Regions from separate parts of the Lactococcus sp. bn62 genome, predicted to be linked through region 1. Evidence: predicted binding sites of a transcription regulator. Region 1 holds the regulator's gene; each other region holds the start of a gene.

Region 1 (4,836 bases):
CGTATCCCCTGGATGAATTTCGCCGGCAAGCAATTGTTCACTGAGCGTGTCTTCAACCTCACGTTGCAGAGCTTTACGCAATGGGCGGGCACCGTATTCAGGATCAAATCCTTTATCAGCAATAACTTTCAAAGCAGCAGGTGTAAATTTTACTTTGATATTTTGATCTTTCAAACGCGATACAAGAGATTTACTCATGATTTTCACGACTTGTTCAATCTCTTTTTCTGTCAGTGAATGGAAAACGATAGTTTCATCGATACGATTGAGAAATTCTGGACGGTACTGTTTCTTCAGCTCTTCCATGATTCTTGCTTTCATAGCTGGATAATCCGTTGAAATTGATTTAGCCCCAAAACCAACCGTTTTATCATCACGAATAGCCGTTGCACCCAAGTTAGATGTCATAATGATGATCGTATTTCTGAAATCAACTTTACGTCCTTTGGTATCTGTAACGAAACCATCATCCAAAATTTGTAACATGATATTGAAAATATCAGGGTGGGCCTTTTCGACTTCATCAAGGAGAATAACAGAATAAGGCTTATTACGGACTTGCTCTGTCAATTGCCCACCTTCATCGTAACCTACATATCCAGGAGGTGCTCCGATAAGACGCGATGTCGAGAATTTTTCCATAAATTCACTCATGTCTACACGAATCATATTTTCTTCACTGCCAAAAACACTTTCCGCTAAAGCCTTAGCAAGCTCTGTCTTCCCAACTCCTGTCGGACCAAGGAACATAAATGAGCCCAAAGGACGTCTCGTATCGGCAATCCCTGAACGTGCACGTCTAATGGCACGAGAAACAGCAGAAATCGCTTCTTCCTGTCCAACCACACGTTTATGTAACTCTTTTTCTAAGTTAATCAGACGTTCACTTTCTGTCTTCGTCATCTGTTGGAGTGGGATTCCTGTAAGGTTAGAAACGACAGCATAAACATCGCTTTCCTCCACCAAAGGATTATCATTTTCCGATACTGTAAAATTATCAATCTTGTGCGTTAATTTTTCAATATCTTTTTCAATCCCTTGCGCTTCAACAATATCAAGAGCAACAACTGCTTTTTGTAATCTCAGTTCTTCCGCTTTTAATTCTGCTTTTAACTCGTCTAACTTGGTATAATTTGTTTTACTCGTGATTTTAACTTTGGCTGCTGCTTCATCAAGAAGATCAATAGCTTTGTCTGGGAGACGACGACTAGGCATATAGCGATTACTCAAGCTGACAGCACGCTCCAAAGCCCCTTCTTCAAATTTGACTATATGGTAAGCCTCAAATTTTTCTTTCAAACCTTGTAAAATCGCAACCGTTTCCTCTTCTGAGGGTTCTTCGACATTGACACGGGCAAAACGGCGTTCTAGGGCTTCATCTTTTTCAATATATTTTTGATATTCTTGATAAGTGGTAGCACCGATGAGTTGGAACTCGCCCCGTGCTAATGCTGGTTTTAAAATGTTTGAGGCATCGTTGACCGAGTCCATGCCGCCACCAGCCCCAATGATTGTATGCAGTTCATCGATAAAGACGATAACATCTTTATCGTGTGTCACTTCATCAACAATAGCCGTTAAACGATCTTCAAATTCACCACGGAATTTTGTCCCCGCTACGACCATCGCCATATTTAAAGCCATAATGCGGCTACCACGTAAACCTACAGGAACATTTCCTGCAGCCACACGTGTCGCAAAGCCTTCAATAATCGCTGACTTACCAACACCTGGCTCACCAACAAGAACGGGATTATTTTTTGTTCGCCGGCTCAAAATGTGGATAAGACGTTCAACTTCACGCTCTCTTCCAATCATGGGATCAAGCTTGCCTTCACGGGCTGCTTTTGTCAAATCTGTTGATACCGTGTCTAAAGTAGGTGTCGTCGTTGTTTCGGACACTTTCCCCGACAGGTTTCTTTTCGAAGCTGGTGTCACCGCTTTACGGCGCTCTGGTACACGTAGATATGCTTTTTGCTCTAGCTTTTTGCGGAGGTTAACGATATTGATGTCTTGCTCACGTAAAAGTTGTCCTGCAAAGCTGGCTTCATTTGCCAACAGCATATATAAGAGATGCTCGGTTCCGATGCGGTTTTTATCATTATTTTGAGCTAGTGCTCGTGCTTGCTCAATAATCGTTTCGACTCTTGGACTAAGCTTTATTTCTGATTTTTTTGTCTTCACTTGACTTGAAAAATCTTCGATGTCGATTAACATTTCTTCCAAATCAATCTTTTCTGAATTAAGTAGCGTAAATGCCAATGAAGCCGGGACCTCAGCCAAGGCAGCCAATAGGTGCGAGCTTTCAACCCACGCGTAGTTAAACTTGTGCGCATAGTCGACAGACTTCTCAAGCACTTTTACGACTTGTGGTGTAAAGTCCTTTTCATTAAATTTCATCATCACGATCCAATCTCTGTAGTATTTTTATCATCATTTGTGCTCGACAACTGTTAGAAATATCACTATCAGCTAAAAGCAAAAGGAGAAGATTTCCTTCTCGTTCAGTCAAAATGTTTTCATCAAATAAAAGTTGCAAGACATCTTGTGCCATACTTTCGGTCAAGTTGGCAGGCAACTTCTGTGCTAAATCAAGCAAGAATTCATGCTTTGCCGAATAATGGTATTTGAATATTTTGATATAGCCGCCACCACCACGCTTCGACTCAACATCAAAGCCTTTAGATGGGGTGAAACGGGTTTTAATCACATAGTTAATTTGCGAAGGAACCACGTCAAATTGACTGGCTAAATCTGCACGTTTAATCTCAATCTCACGTGCCTCTTCTAGCAGTTTTCGCAAATAAGCTTCGATAATATCTGAAGTATTTTGGGCAGACATAGAACCTCCAATCTTTGACCTTTATTGACTATTATATCGAAAATTTTAATTTTTTACCAAAAATAGTGGCTGAAACGTCTCTAAAATAAAAAAATCCGCTAAAAGCAGATTTTTTTATTTTATTTGACATCAACAATCTTAACTTCGATTTCACCCATAGGCAACGGAATTTTCACAACATCGCCAACTTTACGGCCAATCAAGGCTTGAGCGATTGGAGATTCATTTGAAATTTTGCCTGAAAATGGATCTGCTTCAGCAGTACCGACGATTTCGTACTCTTCTTCTTCGTCATCTCCAACTTCTTGGAAAACAACTGATTTACCAAGAGCAACTTCATTTTTGTCAATATTAGCATTGTCTACGATTTCAGCATAACGAATCATTGTTTCCACAGTTGAGATACGACCTTCAATAAAGGCTTGTTCATCTTTTGCTGCTTCGTATTCTGAGTTTTCTGAAAGGTCACCGTAGCTACGTGCAATTTTGATGCGTTCAATAACTTCAGGGCGTTTAACCAATTTAAGGTTATCTAATTCTTGTTCTAATTTTTCCAGACCTTCTTTGGTCATGGGGAAAGTTTTTTCTACCATTTTTTATCCTTTTTAAATTTCTAATTAATTACCCGACGCAATCGCATCATTGACATACTTTTGAACATTGATGTTTTGTTCTTCAAGTGTTTGCGCAAAGTAAATCTTACCTTCAACGTCTGCTACGAAATAAAGATAATCATTCGCAGTCGGGTTAAGCACTGCTTTGATTGACGACAAGCTTGGACTTACGATTGGTCCAGGACCAAAACCTGGATACAAGTAAGTATTGAAAGGTGAGTCTAATTGTGTATTAATTGCAGCTTGCTGATCAAGCGACGTATCCTTACCTAGCTTACCTTCAGCATAAAAGATTCCTGTATTAGAATCCATCGTCATCCCTAAATCTTTACGGTTAAAGAAGACCTGTGCAACGTTACGGCGATCATCATCGCTATTCGCTTCTTTTTCGACAATGGCAGCCAAACTCAAGGTTTCATTGACCGTAAGTCCGTTCGCTTGTATTTGTTCATACAAAGGTTCCAGCTGTGTATTAGTTGTTGAAAGCATGGTCTCAATTAAGCTTTCAACAGTTGTCTTTTTCGTATACTCATAAGTTGCTGGGAAGAGGTAACCTTCAAGTTGATACTTCACACCACTGTCTTTACTTGGTAAGCTTGCAAGAAGTTTTGGAAACTTCTCTTTCATTTTTTCGATGAACGCTTGATCCTGTACAGTCTTCATAAACTCATCTTTAGTAAAAGGTGTTTTTTCATCTTTATCCGCAGAATTCACTGTAACAGCTTGAGCAATTTGTTCCAATGTATAACCTTCAGGAATCAAAATTTTGCCCAGAGTTGGTTCCACAGGATGTTCGGTTCCTCCTTGCTCCAAAAGACTTGCAATATCCGACAAGTTCATGCTAGGCGCCAAGTTGTAGTAGCCGCTCTTAAAGCCACTGAAATTTTTAAATTTAGTATAGTATTGGAAAACCATACCATTTTTGATAATACCTTCTCGTTGTAAGATATCTCCGATTTGTTTACTGCTTGCTCCCGCTGGAATGTTAATGGCGCGTTTGGTTGTATTTGCAGTATTGAGCGGTTGTACACCTTCTTTGATGAAATTATAACCGTAAAAACCAGTCCCTGCCGCAGCCAGAATTAAAACAGCTACGATAACAGCAATAATCTTTCCAGAAGAAACTTTCTTCTTCGATTTTTTCGCTTTCGACTTGGGCTGCATTTCTTCAGCTTCCGCATCCGATTTTACTGCTGCACGACGACTTCTTTGTCTGTGAGTCGTCTCTTCGGCAAGAGACTCTGCAGCATCACTTGCTTGTGCTTCAGGTCGCTCATATTCATCAACAACTTCTTTATCAGACTCTTTTGTCTTGCGTCTAAGTCGTGAATAACTTTGTCCTTGGCTCGCTTGGAGCATTTGCTCGCGAACACTTGCAAA
Region 2 (4,836 bases), 900 kb from region 1:
CATTATTGGGATAAATAGCAGAAATATCATGTAAGTATCCTGCTATTTTTACTTGCTCTCTTTCTGCTTCATTTAGAAATTCATGTCCTATTTCTTCAGCATAGTCACCAACAGTTATGCAATGGTTATATGTTGCATAACATTCCTTTTCTAATAAAAAAGTTTTTATCTCTTGTTTAAGTTGATTTGTATTTTTCATATTTACCTTACTTTAACAAAAAAAGATAAGACCATCAACCGGTCTTATCTTTTTTTATTTCTCCTCATCTTCAGTATCAGATGTATCCGCTGTGCCTTTTACTTCTTCAGGCTTATTCACAATAACAATCTTATCATCAACCAAATCTGCAAGTAATTCTTTATACTCAGGATGCTCGATATAAAAATCAGCAATAGCATCCTCGATATTATCCTGGATGGTACGACGTAATGGGCGTGCTCCCATTTTCGGATCGTAGCCCAGATCAACGAGTTTTTCTTTAACCGCCTGTGTGACGTCAAGATGAATATCATTTTGAGCGATTTGAGCATTTACTTCATCCAACATTAAATCTACAATCTTAAGCAAGTTTTCTTTGCTCAATGCTGAGAATTCAATGATAGCATCAAAACGGTTCATGAATTCTGGACTGAAGAAATTACCCAACTCTCCAAGCACTGAATTCGTACGTCCTTCACGTGCAGCGCCAAAACCAACACTTGCTTCAACCTTACCTGTACCAGCATTCGATGTCATAATGATGATAGCATCTTTGAAGGAAACTGTACGACCTTGCGCATCTGTCAAACGCCCGTCATCAAGAATTTGCAAGAACATATGCATTACATCCGGGTGAGCTTTCTCAATCTCATCCAATAAAATTAAGCTGTATGGGTTACGGCGCACACGTTCTGTCAACTGACCTGCTTCTTCATAACCCACATATCCTGGAGGAGCACCAATCAACTTAGCCACACTATGTTTTTCCATGTATTCCGACATGTCAAAGCGAATCATGCTATCTCTTGAGCCAAAAAGCTCATAAGCCAATTGTTTTGCAAGTTCGGTCTTCCCTACACCAGTAGGTCCAACAAAGAGGAATGAACCGATAGGACGATTAGGCTTTCCAAGTCCGACACGCGAACGACGCACAGCTTTAGAAATTTTATCAATCGCTTCATCTTGCCCGATAACATGTTCTTTCAAGTCTTCAGCTAGATTAATGAGCTGTGTTTGTTCTTTTTCTTTCAAATCACCTACAGGTATATGTGTCTTTTCTTCAACAATTACTTCAATATCTTTTTCTGTGATATTTGGCATGTCAGTATCTGAGATTTCATGGCTTTGAAGCTCACGAAGCTTAGCGATTTGATCACGGAAATGAGCTGCTTTCTCAAAATCTTCACGTTGCATGGCTTCGTTTTTTTGCGCCTCTGCTTGCTCAATACGTTTCTTTATGTCCTCAGGATCAACAAATTTGAGGGTCAGATTCTTTTTCGAACCCGCTTCGTCCAGCAAGTCTATTGCTTTATCGGGAAGGAAACGGTCCTGAATATAACGGTTAGACAGATTTGCAGCAGCTAAGATTGCTTCATCTGAGTATTTTACATGATGATAATCTTCATAACGTTTTTGAATACCACGTAAGATTGTGATAGTCTCATCTACAGAAGGTTCATCAACTTTAACAGGTTGCATCCGACGCTCAAGCGCTGCATCTTTTTCAATAATTCGATATTCATTGAGGGTTGTTGCTCCAACAAGTTGGAGTTCTCCACGTGCTAAAGCCGGTTTAAGGATATTTCCAGCATCCATATTTCCTTCCCCAGCAGAGCCTGCGCCCACAATCTCATGAATTTCATCAATGAAGAGGATAACGTCATCACGTTTACGAATCTCTTCCATCAGTTTTTGCATACGCTCTTCAAATTGCCCACGCACACCAGTACCTTGGACGAGACTGACAACATCAAGACGAATAACTTCTTTATTTTGTAGTTTTTGTGGTACATCACCATCAACTATTTTTTGGGCTAAACCTTCAACAACTGCTGTTTTCCCAACACCAGGTTCACCGATAAGAACAGGATTATTTTTTGTTCGACGATTCAAAATTTCGATAACACGGGTAATTTCAGAATCCCGTCCAATAACAGGATCTATTTCTCCACGACGTGCAGCATCAGTAATGTTGACTCCGAATTCTTCAAGAAGTCCTTTAGGTGCTTGACTTCCACGAGGATTTTGTGGACCTCCTGGGCCTCGACCACCCGCTTGTGTTGGAGGTGTCATTGTCCGACCTTGATCATTACCATGTAAGGCTTGGAAAATATCTGGAAATGGATTAAAAGGATCATCATTATTCGAAATATTTGTAGCTCCAGCAAACAAGCTTTCTTGACCACCTGATTTCATAATTTGATAACAGTTTTGGCATAAATCCACTTGCTTACGCTGGCCATTCACATTTGTATAAAGGTGAATTGTCGCTTCGTTTATTTTACAATTTTGGCAGAGCATCTCTTCCTCCTTTGTGGTTACGTCTTTTCTTTATTTTAACTTATTTTTTTAGAATTAAAGAATCATGTCTGGCTTCTTTTATTTAAAGTTTGACCTTTTTTGACCTTTAATAATTTTTATTATATCACTTCTCTCAAATTTATCAAATCTTTTGTACTATATTCTTTTTCAATTATAAGAAAAAACTCTTCGACATCTGTCGAGAGAGTTTTTTATATTACATAAAGTCACGCAATGGTTTGCTACGACGAGGATGACGTAACTTTTTAATCGCTTTCGCTTCAATTTGACGAATACGTTCACGTGTCACTTTAAATTGTTTACCAACATCTTCAAGTGTGTGCATACGTCCATCATCAAGTCCAAAACGCATACGCAATACGTTTTCTTCGCGGTCCGTTAAGGTATCCATAACTTCATCAAGCTGTTCACGAAGCAAGATACGGTTGGTATAGTCTACCGGACTTTCAATCACATCATCTTCAATGAAATCTCCAAGGTGTGAATCGTCTTCCTCACCAATAGGTGTTTCCAATGATACAGGTTCCTGCGCAATTTTTAAGACTTCACGAACTTTATCAGGTGTCATGTGCAATTCTTTACCAATTTCTTCTGGTAAAGGATCACGACCTAATTCTTGTAAAAGATTACGTTGTACACGGATTAACTTATTGATTGTTTCGACCATGTGGACAGGAATACGAATTGTACGTGCTTGGTCAGCAATCGCACGTGTGATTGCTTGACGAATCCACCAGGTCGCATAAGTTGAGAATTTGAAACCTTTCGTATGGTCAAATTTGTCCACAGCTTTCATAAGTCCCATGTTTCCTTCTTGGATCAAATCCAGGAATTGCATCCCTCGTCCAGAATAACGCTTTGCAATTGAAACAACCAAACGTAAATTGGCTTCCGCAAGCATTTGTTTGGCAAATTCTGCTTCATCACCACCTGCCACGATAGCTTCCGCAAGTTTTGTTTCTTCTTCAAGCGAAATCAATGGATAACGTCCGATTTCCTTAAGATACATACGGACAGGATCATCAATACGGACATTTGTCACGATTTCATCCATGGCATTATCATCAAGCTTTTCTTCTTCTTCAGCTTGCAAAGCTAATGGACTAGGATTTCCTTCTTTATCAACAATAGAAATACCTGCATCTTGGATTTGTTGAAGCAAATCTTCGATAGCTTCGGCTTCCAAACCAAACTTCACCACAAGCTCATCTGTAATTTCATCATCTAAAGCTTCTTCGAGAGGTTTACGTTTTGTAATATAAGCTGCTACTGCTTTATCAAAAGCCTTATTGTCAAAAGTATCCGAATCTTTAATATCGATTTTCTTGGCCGCTTTTTCTTTAACAGAAGTTACATGTTTAGAACCTTTTTCTTTTAACTCTTCCACATCAACTTTTTCAACAATAATTGGTTTAAAATCCATTGCCGCAAGGAGTTTTGCTTCTTCAGCTTCAAAAATAGAACTTGAATGCGATTTAACCGCCATACCAAGCTCTTGTGCTTTTGCGATTAAAGCTTTGTTAGTGATTCCAGTTTCTTTTGCAATTTGACTGATTCTTTTTTTATTATTACTTGCCAATTTAATCCTCCCCAATGAACAATATAAGCAATAGCTTATATTTTTTTCTTCTGATTAATGATTTGGATTGTGAGTTCCAGCTCACGTTCCTTGTTGCCTACTTTTTGGGCATTCTCTAGTTGTTTTTGCAATTCACTAAACTTTATTTGCTCCATTTCCTTTGCAAAAACGGCCACCAAATCTTCGAGCTCCTGACTACTTGTCTCATCTGGCAAATCAAGACTTAAGATTTGATAAAATAAATTTTTCTCATCGGTATCTAATGAGGTACCAAAGTGAGAAGGATCAATTTCTTCAAAACTCATAACCTCAAGTATGATTTTGTCAAAAAGGTTCTGGTAACGCTGATGGACAAAGCGAAAAGTTTCATCCTCCGCAAATTTTTGAAGAATACTCTGATGATAAATCATGCGATTCAAAAGTTGTTCCTCTGCCCGTTCACTTCGTGATAAACTTGGAAGTTGCGGCTGTTGTACAGTTTTAGCAGCCTCTTGACCAGAAGGAAAATCACCATAATAATCTTGCTCCGTTGCAATAAAACCAGGATCAGGATAATTCGAAAAATCTTCTTCCGAAAAGCTCCCAAAACTCTCTTCAAAATTTCCCGCTTCTGCCCTTGATTTAAGGACGTTTTCACGCTTTAAATTGACAGATTGCTCTACTTGATTATACTCGAAATCAGGTAAAATCTCAACTAATTTTCTTATAAAAGCATCCTGTGCTGTAATTGACGAAA
Region 3 (4,836 bases), 730 kb from region 1:
AGTTCTTTAAGAAGAACCCTTTTTTATTTGGCATTCGCAAAGATTACCAAGTAAAGTAACGAATCAATTTGAAAATACCTAAGATAAGAACAACAACACCAAGAAGTGTCCAAAGTGCCATTGCACCCCATAAAGGTGTGAGCAAGAGCATGAAGCCCGCAACGACACTGAGAAGTCCTGAAAGAATTGTCCAAGGTTTAGATGGAGAATATGGAACAAACCCAAAGGAAACAAAGCCTTCAGTAATCCATGTGAAACCAACTAAAATACCAATGATGATAAACAAGGTAGCTGTTGCAGCTGCCAAGTTAATTAAAGAGAAAATCCCCGCAACCAAGTAAACCGTACCTAAAAGAAGATGTCCAAAGCGTGACCACGGATTTTCATTCATCAAGGCAAAGATAGAAACAAGATAAGAAACTCCAATTAAAATGAAGGAAATCCCAATCAAAACAGTTCCAACTTGTGCTGTACGTCCTGGCCAAAATAAAATGAGTAATCCAATAAGTGTGGAAATAAGACCATTAATTCCGACGTTGTTACGTAATTTTTTCGAAAAGTTTTCAGAAAACATATTTATACCCCTTTCTTTTCTGATAATTTAATTATAACTTATTTTGGAGAGAAGTGCCCATAATATATTTGCCTAGTTATTATAATTGACATTCTGAAAAAGGACATTTATACTTAAGGTAAAATGAGAGTCGAAGGAGAAAAAAATGCAAATATCAAGTCGCTTTACGATTGCACTTCATATTTTTGCCTGTATCCATACCTTTGAGGGAGAACATAAGATTACTAGTGATTTTTTAGCTACAAGTATTAATGTAAATCCCGTGATTATTCGAAGAGTATTACAGCAACTGAAAGCTAACGAATTAGTGCATGTTGTGCGCGGGAGCGGTGGAGCTGCAATCGCTAAACCAATTGAAGACATTAGTTTATTCGATATTTATAGTGCGGTTGAAGTCATTAATAAAAATGGCTTATTCCATTTTCACGAACATCCCAGCCCTGACTGTTCTGTCGGGAAAAATATCCATCAAGTACTGTATGATAAACTTGATTTAATTCAAAAAGCGATGGAAGACCAAATGAAGGCGATGAGTTTACAAGAAGTAATTACGGATATTGATCATTATGTGGCGATAAATCCTTAAGAAACCAAATCGTTGACATTTAATAAAAGCTTATGTAGAATTAGTTGTAACAAAAAATATTACAACGGAAAAGACATGGAGGTCTAATATGAAATTAGCAGTAGTAGCAGCAAATGGTAAAGCCGGTCGTCTTATTGTACAAGAAGCGGTAGACAGAGGCTTGGATGTAACAGCAATTGTTCGGGGCGAAAACAAAACAGTAGCTCCGTCTTCTATCGAGAAAGATTTGTTTGATTTAACTAAAGAAGACATCAAGGATTTTGATGTTATTATTGATGCTTTTGGAACATGGGCAGAAGATAGCTTGGAGCAACATACTACTTCAATCCAACATCTTGCTGATCTTGTTGAAGGTACGGACAAGCGCTTGTTGATTGTTGGTGGTGCCGGAAGTCTTTACCTTAATCCAGAACATGATTTAGCACTTTATCAATCAGAAGGTTTCCCAGACGCTTTCAAACCTTTGGCAACAGCTATGTCTGATTCATTAACTGCGTTGAGAAAACGTCAGGATGTGAAATGGACTTATGTAAGCCCTGCTGCAGATTTCCAAGCAGATGGTGAAAAAACTGGAGATTATGTTGTTGCGGGAGAAGAGTTTACGGTTAATGACAAAGGCGAAAGTGTGATTAGTTATGCAGACTATGCGAAAGCGATGATTAATATTGCACTGGAAGGAAATTATGTCGGACAACGTATCAGCGTTTTTCAAAAATAGTAAAAATAAGAGGGATTTTCTCAAGAAAACCCCTCTTATTTTTATATGTAAATTTATGAGCAAATAGTTTGACCTTTACTGACCAAAAGAGTATAATTAAGAGGTAGTAAGAAAAATGAGAAAAATACTACATTACTATGAAATGAATCGAGGTGCATTATGGACATCGAAAAAATGACAACAAGTATGCAAAAATCGCTTTATGAAGCGCAACAAATTGCGCAGACTCGCCATCATCAAGCGATTGAAATTCCACATTTATGGCGAATATTTGTGCAACCGAACAGTTTTGCCTTTAATTTTTACAAAGATTCAGAAATTAACATTGAAGAATTTACAAAAATTATTGAAAAAGAAATAGACAAGATTTCTTCTGTTGAAGGTAGCAATATTACCTATGGTCAAAATATTAGCGCAGATCTCTTTAATCTGTTCAATGCAGCAAATAAGATTGCCAAAGATATGGGTGATGAATATCTCTCAACTGAAATTGTACTCTTGGCCCTTTTTGAGTTAAAGAAAAATCCTTTAACAGAATATCTGGTTAGCCATGGAATGAATAAAGAAAAAACGAAATTAGCAATTGAAAACCTACGAGGAGGTGATAAAGTGACAAACCAAAATGCTGAAGATACATATAAAGCACTTGAAAAATACGGCGTCGACCTTGTTGCTCAAGTGAAATCAGGAAAACAAGATCCTGTAATCGGACGTGATGAAGAAATTCGTGATATTATTCGTGTCTTATCACGTAAAACAAAAAATAACCCGGTTCTAATTGGTGAACCTGGTGTAGGTAAAACAGCCATTGTTGAAGGACTTGCGCAACGTATTGTCCGTAAAGATGTACCTGAAAATCTAAAAGATAAAACAGTATTCTCTTTGGATATGGGGGCACTTATTGCAGGTGCTAAATATCGTGGTGAGTTTGAAGAACGTCTGAAAGCAGTACTGAATGAAGTTAAAAAGTCTGACGGACAAATTATTCTCTTTATTGATGAGTTACACACGATCGTCGGTGCTGGTAAGACTGAAGGTTCAATGGATGCTGGTAATCTTTTGAAACCGATGCTTGCACGTGGTGAATTGCATTTAATTGGTGCAACAACTTTGGACGAGTACCGTAAATATATGGAAACAGACAAAGCTTTGGAACGTCGTTTCCAAAAAGTTCTAGTTACTGAACCAACAGTTGAAGATACTATTTCCATTCTGCGTGGTTTGAAAGAACGTTTTGAAATTCACCACGGTGTAACAATCCACGATAACGCATTGGTTGCAGCAGCAACACTTTCTGATCGTTATATTACAGACCGTTTCTTGCCAGATAAAGCGATTGACTTAGTCGATGAAGCCAGCGCAACAATTCGTGTTGAAATGAATTCTCTGCCAACAGAACTCGACCAAGCAAACCGCCGCTTGATGCAGTTGGAAATTGAAGAAGCAGCGCTCAAAAAAGAACGTGATGATGCTTCGAAGAAACGTTTAAATATCATTCGTGAAGAAATTGCAGAACTTCGTGAAGAAAACAATCAACTTAAAGCCCAATGGGAAGCTGAAAAGAAAGAAGTGGGCAATATTTCTGATAAACGGAATGAACTGGAACGTGCACGCCATGAATTAGAAGAAGCACAAAATGAAGGTGACTTTGAAAAAGCAGCGGCCTTACGTTACGGTAAAATTCCAGAAATTGAACAATCACTGAAAGAGCTTGAAAGCAAAGCAAAATCAGATGATCTCAGTCTTGTTCAAGAATCTGTCACTGAAGAACAAATTGCGGAAGTTGTAGGCCGTATGACAGGTATTCCTGTGACAAAACTGGTGGAAGGTGAACGTGAAAAACTCCTTCATTTACCAGAAACTCTTCATCAACGTGTAGTAGGGCAAGATGAGGCAGTTGAAGCTGTGTCTGATGCTATTATTCGTGCTCGAGCAGGAATTCAAGACCCTAATCGTCCTTTAGGTTCCTTCCTTTTCTTAGGACCTACAGGTGTTGGTAAGACAGAGTTAGCTAAAGCCTTGGCCGAAAATTTATTTGACTCCGAAGAACACATGGTTCGTATTGACATGAGTGAATATATGGAAAAACACAGTGTATCCCGTCTTGTCGGAGCTCCTCCAGGATATGTTGGTTATGATGAAGGTGGTCAACTGACTGAAGCTGTGCGCCGTAACCCATATACAATTATTTTGTTGGACGAAATTGAAAAAGCACATCCAGATGTCTTCAATATCTTGTTGCAAGTCTTGGATGATGGTCGTTTGACGGATTCAAAAGGCGTTTTGGTTGACTTCAAGAATACTGTTTTGATTATGACATCAAATGTCGGATCACAATATTTGCTAGACAATGTTGATGATCAAGGCGAAATATCTGAAGAAACAACTGAAGAAGTGATGAAACAATTGCGGATGCATTTCAAACCAGAATTCCTCAACCGTATTGATGATACTATTCTCTTCAAACCATTGTCATTGAATAATATTAAAAATATTATTGTGAAGATGACCGGTCAATTGACACAACGTCTTGAAGAAATGTCTGTTGAACTAGAACTTAGTGAAGAAGTCAAAGCATGGATTGCAGAAAATGCTTATGAACCAGCTTATGGTGCACGTCCATTAAAACGTTACTTGACAAAAGTTATTGAAAATCCACTTGCTAAATTAATTATTGCAGGTAAAATTCCACCAAAAACTAAAGTTCTTGTTAAACTTGTCGACAATAAAATTGACTTTGATATCTTACCCATCGAAGAATAAGTGAAGAAAAAGAGAAAAGCCCGGGTTATCTCGGGCTTTTTGTATATAAAAATAGTGTTTTGTCGAAATTTACAGATAATTCTTGACAACTTATAGCTTTTAGATGTAAAATATAAACACGATATATAGGAGGAGTCAATCATGGAAAAAACTTTCTTTATTATTAAACCTGACGGCGTTCAACGTGGTCTTGTA

Evidence for each region. Region 1 encodes CtsR, which represses protease genes until heat stress. Its sites were predicted from a motif close to TTGGTCAAAAAAGGTCAAANA; they were not measured.
Region 2: the regulator CtsR is predicted to act here: its motif matches at 2,587-2,607, upstream of P3G65_RS08975 (ATP-dependent Clp protease ATP-binding subunit).
Region 3: the regulator CtsR is predicted to act here: its motif matches at 1,944-1,964, upstream of clpB (ATP-dependent chaperone ClpB).

Annotation. Positions count from the first base shown of each region.
Region 1 is NZ_CP120417.1:488,934-493,769, reverse strand. It holds gene P3G65_RS02795 (ATP-dependent Clp protease ATP-binding subunit) at 1-2,400, opposite strand, end outside; gene P3G65_RS02790 (CtsR family transcriptional regulator) at 2,390-2,842, opposite strand; gene greA (transcription elongation factor GreA) at 2,962-3,435, opposite strand; gene mltG (endolytic transglycosylase MltG) at 3,460-4,836, opposite strand, start outside.
Region 2 is NZ_CP120417.1:1,722,819-1,727,654, forward strand. It holds gene yqeK (bis(5'-nucleosyl)-tetraphosphatase (symmetrical) YqeK) at 1-199, opposite strand, end outside; gene P3G65_RS08975 (ATP-dependent Clp protease ATP-binding subunit) at 254-2,500, opposite strand; gene rpoD (RNA polymerase sigma factor RpoD) at 2,718-4,100, opposite strand; gene dnaG (DNA primase) at 4,136-4,836, opposite strand, start outside.
Region 3 is NZ_CP120417.1:1,218,207-1,223,042, reverse strand. It holds gene P3G65_RS06350 (HdeD family acid-resistance protein) at 44-574, opposite strand; gene P3G65_RS06345 (Rrf2 family transcriptional regulator) at 720-1,160, shown strand; gene P3G65_RS06340 (SDR family oxidoreductase) at 1,249-1,878, shown strand; gene clpB (ATP-dependent chaperone ClpB) at 2,038-4,641, shown strand; gene ndk (nucleoside-diphosphate kinase) at 4,783-4,836, shown strand, end outside.